2 linked regions of the Mucilaginibacter gracilis genome follow. The protein of the gene in region 1 binds, or shares a complex with, the protein of each later gene. Links are inferred from orthologs where the notes say so. Each region holds a gene or a part of one and is shown on either strand. Other genes may lie near its edges. The genes, in order: lpdA and BDD43_RS07100.

Evidence for each region.
Region 2: the proteins of lpdA (region 1) and BDD43_RS07100 are in contact, whole or in part, in a crystal structure (PDB 1EBD), measured with the Geobacillus stearothermophilus proteins. The link is inferred for Mucilaginibacter gracilis from one-to-one orthologs. Residues at the interface, in WP_049624544.1 of Geobacillus stearothermophilus: Pro340, Ser341, Asp344, Tyr345, Arg403, Asp406, Val408, Glu431, Ala432, Gly433, Asp438; in WP_033016211.1 of Geobacillus stearothermophilus: Ile130, Ala131, Met132, Pro133, Arg136, Arg140, Glu141, Asn155, Arg157.

Annotation. Positions count from the first base shown.
Region 1 is NZ_RBKU01000001.1:2,038,678-2,044,908, forward strand. What follows is about bases 1,760-4,707. They hold lpdA (dihydrolipoyl dehydrogenase), read left to right. Parts: upstream 1,760-2,505; coding sequence 2,506-3,909; downstream 3,910-4,707. Other genes in these bases: BDD43_RS08780 (CocE/NonD family hydrolase), read right to left, coding at 1,760-2,339; BDD43_RS08790 (sterol desaturase family protein), read left to right, coding at 3,999-4,433; BDD43_RS08795 (PIN domain-containing protein), read right to left, coding at 4,583-4,707. In the rest of the region: BDD43_RS08775 (M1 family metallopeptidase), read right to left, coding at 1-169; more of BDD43_RS08780, read right to left, coding at 447-1,759; more of BDD43_RS08795, read right to left, coding at 4,708-4,990; BDD43_RS08800 (hypothetical protein), read right to left, coding at 4,980-5,189; BDD43_RS08805 (hypothetical protein), read left to right, coding at 5,287-6,123; BDD43_RS08810 (ArnT family glycosyltransferase), read left to right, coding at 6,189-6,231. UniProt on the Escherichia coli protein: Lipoamide dehydrogenase is a component of the glycine cleavage system as well as of the alpha-ketoacid dehydrogenase complexes.
Region 2 is NZ_RBKU01000001.1:1,651,316-1,657,463, forward strand. The notes cover bases 1,777-4,641. They hold BDD43_RS07100 (pyruvate dehydrogenase complex dihydrolipoamide acetyltransferase), read left to right. Parts: upstream 1,777-2,312; coding sequence 2,313-3,971; downstream 3,972-4,641. Other genes in these bases: pdhA (pyruvate dehydrogenase (acetyl-transferring) E1 component subunit alpha), read left to right, coding at 1,777-2,265; BDD43_RS07105 (OST-HTH/LOTUS domain-containing protein), read right to left, coding at 4,090-4,641. Also shown: BDD43_RS07085 (CapA family protein), read right to left, coding at 1-385; BDD43_RS07090 (C40 family peptidase), read right to left, coding at 451-1,032; more of pdhA, read left to right, coding at 1,270-1,776; more of BDD43_RS07105, read right to left, coding at 4,642-4,950; BDD43_RS07110 (hypothetical protein), read right to left, coding at 5,287-5,472; BDD43_RS07115 (branched-chain amino acid aminotransferase), read right to left, coding at 5,667-6,148.

The sequences.
Region 1 (6,231 bases):
TAACATCAAGGTGGTAATAATTAATATCGTAACAGGTGCGCAGCGGCGACGTAGTGCTGCCGCGTAAGCTATCGGCATGGGTAAATGCAGGGCGGGAGCGTTGGGCCAGGGCACTTAGGGCACATGTACCTATAATAAATACGGTTGTTAAAAGGCGGTGTAGTTTCATTATGTATTGTTTAAAAATGCTCTTTTCGTTATTTGTTACCAATATGTTTTTATTCTAATCTTGAGCGTAAGTCCATCATACGATAAACGATTTTTTTATTCCCTCCTCGGGGAGGGGTGCGTTAGGCTGTGAAGGTGCAGGGAGGGGTTTATTCGCCTTGTTCTCGCATAAACCCATCCCTGCACCCTCCCGTTGGGATGGAATCGCACCACCCCAATGCTTGAAACTTATATTCTGTCCCTTATTATTAAAAATTCGAAACTGAACTGTTTTATGGTTATTGCAACACCGTTACCTTTACGCTCGAAGCTGCCGCATCATTATGAAATATTTTAATGGTAGCCTTCTGGAAATCAGAATCCTTCGCCTTATAAATATCAACAAATTTTTGCGGATTACGATCAACAAGCGGGAACCATGAGCTTTGTACCTGTATCATGATGCGGTGCCCTTTTTTAAAGGTGTGGGCAACATCGGGCAGGTTGTAGTTAATGTTGGTTACCTGGCCCGGAACCATAGCCTGCGGGTTGGTGAACGATTTGCGGTAACGGCCACGAAATATTTCGCCGCGAACCAGCATTTGGTAGCCTGCCAGGGTTATGTTTTTGGGATTAGGAACCGGGTTTGGAAAATCGTCGGGGAAAACATCTATCAGTTTCACAACAAAATCGGCATCGGTGCCGGTGGTTGATGCAAACAGGTTGGCCACAACGGGGCCGGTTAAGGTGATGTCATCAGCTAAAACCTCAGTTTGGTAGGTTTTAACATCGGGGCGGCGGGAGGCAAAGCGTTGGTCGTCTATCATGTATTCGCGGGTGCGGCGTTCCTGTATGCCATCCTGGTAGGGTACGGGTGCGGCAGGGTCGCTCACATACTCATCGAACGAGGCCGTTTTGGTTTTAGCCGGCGCGAAAGAAAGTTTGCCGTTAGCCTGAAGATATAAAGTTTTTTCTACCGTGTTTTGGGGTGGCCAGGTATTAAACTTATGCCACTCGTTGCTGCCGGTTACAAATATGGTAGCTTCGGGGAGTTGCATATCGCCTTTATCTTTTAAATAATAATTAAAAAAGGGTAGCTCCACGTTTTCGCGAAACCAAAGGCTTGTTTTTTGTCCGAAATTTTGATCGCCAAATGTTTCGCCGTCGCCGCGTTCCCAGCCGCCGTGAAACCAGGGGCCCATAACCAGCATGTTTGTATGCGTTTGCGGGTTTTGCTTTTCTAAAGCCTGATAGGTATGCAAAGCGCCAAAGCAGTCTTCGGCATCAAAAAAACCGCCTACAACCATAGTGGCAGGCTTAATGTTTGTTAAATGCGGGCGAATGTTCATACCCTGCCAAAAGGCATCGTAATTGGGGTGGTTCATCATGTTATCCCAAAACTTAACCGAATCGCCAAGGTATTTCTTTTTAAAGTTGGGCAGTGCGCCTAATTCCAGGTAAAATTTATAATTATCGTGCTGGGTATATTTAACGCCGTTTTTAAACAAATCGGGCGTTAATGGCTTTGCCCGCGGTACGCCAAAGCTGGTTAAAAAAGAAAAGGCATCCATTTGGAAAAAGGCACCATTGTGATGAAAATCGTCGCCAATAAACCACTCGGTAACGGGTGCCTGCGGCGATACCGCTTTTAACGCCGGGTGCGCATTTGGTAACGATGCGGTTGAGTAAAAACCCGGGTAGGAGATACCCTCAATGCCTACCCTGCCATTGTTATTGGGCAGGTTTTTAACCAGCCAGTCAATGGTGTCATAAGTATCAGTGCTTTCGTCAATTTGCTGGTTGCTGGTTTTGTTATCAATTTGTGGGCGAACGTCAACAAAATCGCCTTCGCTCATCCAGCGGCCACGTACATCTTCGTAAACAAAAATGTAGCCTTCGTGTGCAAAAAGCATGTTTTGGCCAAGCGTGGTTTTAAACTTATCGTCGCCGTAAGGCCCTACTGCATAGGGTGTACGGGTCATCATGATAGGGTATTTTTTGCTTTGATCTTTAGGCAGGTAAATGGAGCAGAAGAGTTTTTTACCATCGCGCATGGTAATGTACTGCTGCATTTTGGTGTAGTTTGCCTTAATGTATGCTGCATCTTCGGTTTCCTGCGTTGCGGGTACCGGCTGGGCGCAAACTGTGGTAAAGCAGGCTGCGAGGCAAAAAGCGAGTAAAAGTTTTTTCATGATAATAACAGTCAGTTTAAAAAGCTAATTTAAGTAAAGCAGGTTATACCAAGTAACTTATATGAAAATGATACAATTTTGAATAGGTTGGCGTTAAAGTAATGGCTTAATATTTCGTTAGCGGTTTGATAATGTTTAACTTTGCCGCGCCTTAAAATTATATATTATGCAATATGATGTTGTTGTTATTGGCTCGGGTCCGGGTGGTTATGTAGCCGCTATACGTTGTGCCCAGCTTGGTTTAAAAACTGCCTGTATTGAAAAATACGCCACTTTTGGCGGTACCTGCCTTAATGTGGGCTGTATCCCCTCAAAAGCTTTGTTAGATTCGAGCGAACATTACCACAATGCTGCGCATACTTTTGCAACGCACGGTATTAAGCTAAAGGATTTAAAGGTTGACATGCCACAAATGATTAAACGGAAAAACGAGGTTGTGCAAAAAAACACAGCGGGTATATCTTTTCTGTTCAAAAAAAATAAGATTACCTCTTACCAGGGCATGGGGTCGTTTGTTGATAAAAACACCATCAAAATAACCAAGGCCGATGGTACCGAAGAAACCATTACCGGCACTAACGTAATTATTGCAACGGGTTCAAAACCATCGCAACTGCCGTTTTTGCCTATCGATAAAAAACGCATTATTACCAGTACCGAAGCTTTAACCTTAACCGAAGTGCCCAAGCATTTGGTGTTAATTGGCGGCGGTGTTATTGGCCTGGAATTAGGTTCGGTTTATGCGCGTTTGGGCGCCAAGGTATCGGTAATTGAGTTTATGGATGGCATTGTACCAACTATGGATAAAGGTTTGGGTAAAGAGCTGCAAAAGGTTTTAACCAAACTGGGTATGGAGTTTTACCTGGGCCATAAAGTAACCGGCGCAAGCGTAAAGGGCAAAGAAGTTACCGTTAATTTTGATAGCCCTAAAGGCGATAAAATGGAACTTAAAGGCGATTACTGCCTGGTTGCCGTTGGCCGTGTGGCCTATACCGATAGTTTAGGTTTAGAAAATATAGGTTTAAAGGTTGAAGAACGTGGCCGTAAAATTACCGTTAACGACCATATGGAAACCAGCGTTAAAGGTGTTTACGCTATTGGCGATGTGGTGCGCGGTGCTATGCTTGCCCACAAGGCCGAAGATGAAGGTACTTTTGTTGCCGAAACTATTGCTGGCCAAAAGCCGCATATTAACTACAACCTGATACCGGGCGTAGTTTATACCTGGCCCGAAGTTGCCAGCGTTGGCCAAACCGAAGAGCAGTTGAAAGAAAAAGGCGTAAAATACAAAACAGGATCGTTCCCGTTTAAAGCCAGCGGCAGGGCCGTAGCCAGTGGTGATATGGACGGTTTTGTAAAGGTTTTGGCCGATAGCACTACCGACGAGATTTTAGGTGTACATATAATAGGCCCGCGTGCCGCCGATATGATTGCCGAAGCCGTTGTTGCTATGGAATACCGCGCCAGCGCCGAGGATATTAGCCGCATGAGCCATGCGCACCCAACCTATACCGAAGCTATGCGCGAAGCTTGTTTGGCAGCTACGGATAACAGGCCGATACATATTTAATTAGGATTTCGGAATTTCGATTTCGGATTTATTGATAAAACAATTACTGCAGCTTTATATTTAATATAAAGCTGCTTTTTTATAAGCCTATGGAAGTTTTGATTGATATCGGGATTCTCATTATAACCATTGCCGGGATGGAGGCAATGTCGTGGGCAATTCATAAGTACTTGTTTCATGGGCCGCTGTGGTTTATTCATAAAACGCACCATCAGCAACGGCACGGCTGGCTGGAGTTGAATGATGTTTTTAGTTTGGGCTTTTCGGCTTTTGCTTTGTGGCTGATGTGGCTGGGGCATTTGGGTTTAGATTGTCGCTTTTGGATAGGTGGAGGCATTAGCACATACGGCATTATCTACTTCGTTTTTCACGATTGGTTTATACACAACCGTTTCAAGGCTTTTAAAACCAATAATAAATATTTGCTGCGCATCCGTAGGGCACATAAAATTCACCATAAATCGATGGAGAAGGAACCGGCTGAGGAGTTTGGGTTGTTGGTTACGGAGAAGAAGTATTTGTGATTAATAACTTGTCTTTGAGAACGATAGGGGGGAATTGTTCGTAGAATGGTGAGTGATTTACCTCCGTGCGATTGCTTCGTTCCTCGCAAAGACATGTTTTTTGTTTTTTTAAACTCTAAGTGCTTATCGCTCACACCTGCTAAAGTTGTTTATCTAAACGGGTTAACTATCCGGAGCTTATTCTCAATAAGCTGATTATGCTGCATGTCTTCGGAGTAGAGAATTTGGGATTCTGTTTCCAGAGCGGCGGCAATTATCAAACAATCGTAAAAGGAAAACCGGTACTTTTCGGCTATGGTGCAAGCAAGTAATATTGTTTTATCTGTATTGGTGTGAACCTCACTATTATTAGTTATGCTCGATAAAGCACTAATAACCTCAGGCCAGGTGTTTTTTAACTTTTTATTTAATGTATTAGCTGTTTCCTGAATTACCTGAGTACTAATTATCGTTTGTTGTTGAAGAATTATTGCTTGAGCTTTGGTCTGTTTTACAAGGTCGTAGTCCGAATGTGAGTAGACAACTATATTGGTATCCAAGAAAACCTTATCGCTCATTTGCCTCGTCGCGATTAAATTTATAATCTTTTACATCTGTATGCAGCACCGTAAATTTTGGTGTTTTTTTTATCACAGGTGCATCGGTTAAACCTTCGTCTTTGGTAAAGGCGATGATCTCTAAAACTTTTCCGATATAGTTTTCAGGGATGTTGAAGGAAACTTCTTCGGAGGTTGCTATTATTTCTGTACGTATCATAACAAGCTATTTTAAGCATAACAACATCTACTGATGTGGGTATACTCAAATATACTATATTTATAATGTAGGTTCAAATAATTTACCTTTGCAATACATGCAATCCATCGCCCTCATTGTTCATACTTGCGATAGGTACAAGTTACTGTACCCTGGCTTCGACTATTTTTTTAAAAAATATTGGCCGTACCACGATGTGAAAATTAGCTATTATTTTTTGACTGAGGAAGATGACTATAAATCGAACATCTTTACCAATATCAAAACCGGCAAGGGTGAATGGAGCGACAGGTTGCTGAATGGTTTGAAACAGATACCGGAAGATTACGTAATCTATTTCCAGGAGGATATGTGGCTTACCGGGCTGGTTGATGCCGATACAATCGGTAAAATTATCAGCTTTGCCGTAGGTAATCAAATTAACTTGTTCAAATTGTCAAGCAATAGCGTGTACCATACCAAGGCAACAGGCGCGTTTATTAATGGATTGGCGGTTGCGGTTTTGGATAATGAGAAGAGTGGTTACCTGATGTCGCACCAGGTATCTGTTTGGAAAAAAACGTTTTTGATGGCGCAGTTAAAATATAAGGAACACCCCTGGCGCAATGAGCGTAAGGGAACCAAGCGATTGGAAAAATTGGACCCGAAGATTTACCATATCGATTTGTTTGGCGAGAATGAGCAGTTGCCTGGAAACGATAATATTAATGCATCGGGCGCGAGCCGGTATTATACGGTATCGCAAAACGCGGCTTTGAATGCTTATGCAAACCCATTTATTAGTGAGATGAAACTGGCCGGAGATGCCGCCACGCGCGAATATGCCCAAAAGCTGGATCATCATTTAAAAAACGGGCTTACGCACGACGGGCAGAGCAAACCCCGGAAGGATGACTTTTTTAAGAAGATAAAAAACTACCTTTCGGGTAAATAGTGTTGCGGTTGTAAACTGGGTTTAAAAGTTATTTGCCTATTTTTGGTTTTTGATTGATTAGGATAGTGGATAACCCAAACCTTTTTGCACTCGGCGCACAACCTGTAA
Region 2 (6,148 bases), 390 kb from region 1 along the record:
CAGCCTTAAAAATGCTGCAATACTTAACCGGCATCCGGAAAGAATAGGGTTTCAGTTTCTTTTTTCCGATTGGCGTGCCGCTATCTGCTAAAGCACCTTCAAGGTTGCCAAATGCTACATCAGCATCTTTAATATATTTCTCGGCGGCTTTAAAGCTGCTTTTGCCACTATCGGGCGGAAGGGTATAGGCAGTTGGGTATGCAGTGCCCAGCATCATATCGCCAACGGCAGCAATAGCTATAGTAGTATCAATGGTAGGTTGGGGGGCAACGGGTTTTACAACAACAATTGGTTTGGTATGTACAGCAGCGGTATGGGGCTCATTGGTACAGGCAAATAACAGCAATGGTGCTAAAAGCGTAATATGAATTTTGCGGCGCTTCATTTTTAGGCAAAAAAAAACCTTCCGATGGGCGAAAGGTTTTTCAATTTAGGTTCACTATTGGTTAGTTATTTTGAATCCGTTGCAGATTCTTTTTCCAATTCTTTTTTAAACGAGTCTAACAAACGGCCACCGCGATAAAAGTAGCGGCTGTAATAATCGTCGTCCAGGTTATTGATAGACACACCCTTTAAAGAAGCGTGTGCAAATTTGTTATTGCCTAAGTAAATGCCCACATGCGAAATGCTGCGGCTATGTATTTTAAAGAATACTAAATCGCCTTCTTTAAGTTCGTCTTTTTTAACAGGGCTAACCATGCTAAAAATATCACGCGAGTTACGTTCGATATTGAGGTTGAACACTTTACTATACAACTCTTTAGTAAAAGCTGAACAATCGATGCCTTTTTTAGACGATCCGCCAAAACGGTAAGGAGTACCTATCCAATCATAAACAAATTGAAAAAGTTTAACATTTGAGGTTGTAGACAGCGCTACGCCCATTATTTGCGAAAGGTAATCTTTAACTAAGCTTTTATCCTGTTCTTCAGTGGTTTCCGGAGCGGAGTTTGGTATAGATTTTGTTTGAGCTTGTACATTAGCAACTGAAAGGCTGATGAATAATGCAAGTGCGATAGACAGTTTCTTCATTTAATCTCTCTTTGTTGTATTAGGGGAGTGCAACAATTATTAAAATTGATAACATTTTTGCTTATCAAACGGACATCGTTTGGTAATTTTTTTGTTAACAGTTGTCGAAGATAGTCTTAAAAATCTCTTTTCCAAAAAAAATCTAATAAAAGATAAACAAAGTGGCTGCGGTTTCGCTTTTTACGCGGATATAATTAGATTTGCGCATCTTAAAATTTTAAAGATCTTTTTTAACACATGAGTTCAGTCGCAATCACCAAAGACACTTATCTGCATTGGTACGAATCAATGCTTTTAATGCGCAAGTTTGAAGAAAAGGCAGGTCAATTATACGGTCAGCAAAAAATAAGGGGCTTTTGCCACCTGTATATTGGTCAGGAAGCGGTGTTAGCCGGTGCCATGTCGGTTATTAAGCACGAAGATAGTATGATAACAGCTTATCGCGATCATGCTCATGCTTTGGCCAAAGGCACACACCCTAACGCCGTAATGGCCGAACTTTACGGAAAAGCCACCGGCTGCTCAAAAGGTAAAGGCGGCTCAATGCACATGTTTGATAAGGAAAACCATTTTTATGGCGGCCACGGTATTGTGGGCGGCCAGATACCAATGGGTGCCGGTGTTGCATTTGCCAACAAATACAGCGGGCGCGATAATGTTAACCTTTGCTACATGGGCGATGGTGCAGTGCGCCAGGGTGCATTAACCGAAACCTTTAACATGGCTGCGCTGTGGAAACTGCCTGTAATATTTATTTGCGAAAACAATGGCTATGCTATGGGTACTTCGGTATCGCGCACAACCATACAAACCGATATTTATAAATTAGGCTTACCTTACGGCATACCATCGTCGCCGGTTGACGGTATGGACCCGGTTGCGGTACACAACGCTATGGACGAAGCCGTTGAGCGCGCACGCAAAGGTGATGGCCCAACGTTTTTAGAAATGCGTACCTACCGTTACAAAGGGCACTCCATGTCCGATCCGCAAAAGTACCGCACTAAAGACGAGGTTGAAAGCTACAAAGCTAAAGACCCTATTGAAACCGTTAAACAAGCTATTTTAACAGAAAAATATGCCGACGATAAATGGTTTGAAGAAATTGACGAAAAAATTAAAGCTATAGTTGACGAATCAGTTAAGTTTTCTGAGGAATCGCCTTGGCCGGAGGCATCCGAGTTATATACCGATGTGTATGTACAAAAGGATTATCCATACATCAGAGACTAATTATAGGTTCATTTATAAAAATATAAAACTATTCATCAAATAAATATATGGCTGAAGTAGTTAAAATGCCTAAAATGAGCGATACCATGACCGAAGGGGTATTAGCTAAATGGCATAAAAAAGTTGGCGATAAAATAAAATCGGGAGATGTGCTGGCCGAGATAGAAACGGATAAAGCCACTATGGATTTTGAATCGTTTCAGGATGGTACTTTATTATACCTGGGTGTTGAAGAAGGTAAAGCTGTACCTGTTGATACCATTATTGCCGTATTAGGTAAAGAAGGCGAAGATTATAAAGCCGCCTTAGCTGCCGATGGCGCAAGCGCGCCCAAAGCCGAAACTGCCCCGGCTGCCGATAAGGCACCTGCCGCCCCAGTGGAGGCTAAAAAAGAAGCAGCTCCGGCGGTTGACTTATCAAAAATACCGGCTGTGGTTATCCGCATGCCTTTGATGAGTGATACCATGACCGAAGGTGTTATTCAAAAATGGAACTTTAAGGTAGGTGATAAAGTTAAAAGCGACGACTCGTTAGCCGATGTTGAAACTGATAAAGCTACCATGGATGTTGTTGGCTACGAAGCCGGCACACTACTATACATTGGCGTTGCCGAAGGCCAGGCTGCCAAGGTTAACGAAATTATTGCCATTGTTGGTAAAGAAGGTACCGACATTACGCCGTTATTAGCTGCTGGTAATGCTGCGCCTGCACCTGCTGCAAGTGCCGAAGAAGCTGCACCTGCAACCGAAGCTGCCGCTGCTCCAACAGCCGATGCCGAAACTGCCGACGAAAGCCGCATTAAAGCATCGCCACTGGCGCGTAAAATTGCTAAGGATAAGGGCATTAGCCTTACCCAAATAAAAGGCAGTGCCGAAGGTGGCCGTATTGTTAAAAAGGATGTTGAAGGTTATACACCATCGGCACAACCTGTAGCAGCAAGCGCCCCTGTAGCTGCCGAAGCTGCTGCACCTGCCGCCGCAAAAGCAGCACCTGCACCGGTTAAAATACCCGAGTTTGTGGGTGTTGAGAAATTTACCGAGAAACCTGTTACACAAATGCGTAAAGCAATTGGCCGCCGTTTAAGCGAGAGCCTGTTTACTGCACCGCATTTTTATGTAACCATGTCGATAGATATGGACCAGGCTATTGAGGCCCGTAACAAAATTAATGCCTACGCCCCAACTAAGGTGTCGTTTAACGATCTGGTTTTAAAGGCTACCGCTATTGCTTTAAAACAGCATCCTAATATCAACTCAGCATGGTTGGGCGATAAAATTCGTTATAACGAGCATGTGAACATTGGTGTTGCCGTTGCTGTTGACGAAGGTTTGCTTGTGCCGGTTATTAAATTTGCCGATGGCAAATCGTTAAGCCACATTAGCGCCGAGGTTAAAGACTTTGCCGGAAAAGCCAAAGCCAAAAAACTACAGCCTAACGAAATGGAAGGCTCAACCTTCACCATATCAAACTTAGGTATGTTTGGTGTTGACGAGTTTACCGCCATTATTAACACACCAAACTCGTGTATATTAGCTGTTAGCGGTATACAGGCAGTGCCGGTTGTTAAAAACGGTGCCGTAGTACCAGGCAACATTATGAAAGTTACCCTAAGTGCCGACCACCGCACAGTTGACGGTGCTACAGCCGCCGCATTTTTACAAACCCTAAAAGCACTTTTAGAAGAACCTGTTAGGTTGTTGTTTTAAAAGTTAAGCTTAATTAATATTTGAAAAGGCGATATCGAAAGATGTCGCCTTTTTTGTGGGGATGGATTAAAGGTGGGCTTGCGGTCTTATGGATGGGCTAATTGAATTAGGCTAAAATCTATTTGGGTACAACTCTTAGAATTGGATGTCCTTTTTCGTCTTTAAATTCAAATAACTTTCTTGATTTTAAAAATGCCTGAAGTTTAGGAAAATGAAAGTCTCTATAATCAACAGGCGTATATGTATGCAGATAGGATCCAACAGCTGCAATTCGAGCCCAACCATTTGGGTTGGCTGAGCTTTGGACCGCTTTAAGTAAATATTCGTCAACCTTTTCGTTAGTCAAAATTTCTTTACTTATTTCGATTCTATTTATTGTGGCGGGAATAATTATAGTTTCCTCTGAATTTTTATTTTTAGCCGGTAGAGATTGAGGTTTTGCTTCTTCAATCTTATTTTCAAGTGCGTTATTTATAAGGTTGCTTATGTTAATGCTGAACTGCCTTGTAAATTTTTGTCTAAAATCAGGTATACCATTGTAGGACTCTGTTAATCCTTCCAGTCTCATTTTTTCTTTGAAATTTTTTAATACAGTAAATTGAGTAATATCAATTTTGTCCGGCTCAATGGGTGATTGAGAAAAATATAACATTACAGGCTTCTTTAATTTCAAAAACTGTTCAATTTCTTCAACTGTTCCGCTAACTGCAATGCCAGTATTTGTACCTATTCGAGTCCAAAAAACGCCAACTAAAACATCGCAGTCTTCAACAAGTTGTTTATTTATAATAGCTTGTGGCCTATCACCCATAAGTGGGGCTGAATGCGTTTCCCATTTTATGGGCATCAAAACAACCTTACTAATCATAGCGTTTATTGCATTCCAATCATTTATGACATCTGGGATAACGTCTCTTTCGTTGCCAACATCACCAGGAGAAGCCACTAATACTCTAAAGATTTTTGCATCGAACGCCATAAGTTTAGGTTTAGAAATTTGTTATAATTCAACCAATATACATAGTATCATTCATTTGTTATTAGATATTATTATAATTGTTTTTCTCTTGAGTGCATTCTCTTGTTCAAGCAGTAACTGTAAACAAAAAAGAGCCACAAGTCTCCTCATCGCTCTTAATATGTTGTATTAAACTCAATTGCCTTCAGGATCTCATGCCTTGTAGTTGTGCGCATCTACGCTTTTGAAATGCCGGATTTTTTAATTGGCATTACATTGTTGGCGCAAACATAGAGGTCTGGCTGGGCGGGTTTGACTGTCGTTTTCAGTGTACCGAAACTACGTTGTTAACGAACTTTACTCAAACTGCAATTCCCAATTATCTTCGCCGCCGTCTACAATGCGGAAAATTGTTTTTTCTACTGTTTGAGTGCCATCTGTAGAGGTGACGTGTATGGTTTCGTGGTCGTGAAATTCTTGTGTTTTGGGTACCATAATGGCTCTTACCGAATGTGGATCGCCGGGGACTGTTAAAGTTTTCATGGGTTGGGTGTTTTGATATTGGTTTAACAAGGCATATCAAAATAAGTTTCTTTTTGTTTTTGAGTGCCCGGGTTACAAGTAGCTGTGCAGAACGGAGATGAAGTATTGACGACGAGCATGACACTCTTTTTTACCATACAAAAAAAGAGCAACAAGTTACCTCATTGCTCTTCAAAATATTGATGTTTTAAACCTTACACCATATAGTTCCAACCATATGGGTCGGCAGTTACGCCGTAGCGTATTTCGTCCAGGGTTTTTAATACCTTTTTGGAGAACTCGCGCTGAGTTGGGTCGGGCAGGGTGTAAACATTACCTTCGTGTTCAATTACGCCTATGGGGGCTATGGTAGCTGCGGTTCCGGCACCAAAGGCATCGGTTAGTTTGCCGTTTTTGGCACCCTCCAGTATTTCGGCAACGCTAACGCGGCGTTCTTCAACCGGGTAACCCCAATCGCGGGCCAGTTGTAAAACAGTATCGCGGGTAACGCCCTTTAAAATGGTATCGCGGGTTGATGGTGTAATGAGTTTACCATCTAAAATAAACATCACGTTGGCGGCGCCTAACTCTTCCATGTAGGCGTGTTCTTTGCTGTCTGTCCAAATTAATTGGTCGTAACCTTCTTCAACCGCTTTGCGCGATGGCAGCATGGCGCCACCATAGTTTCCGGCTGCTT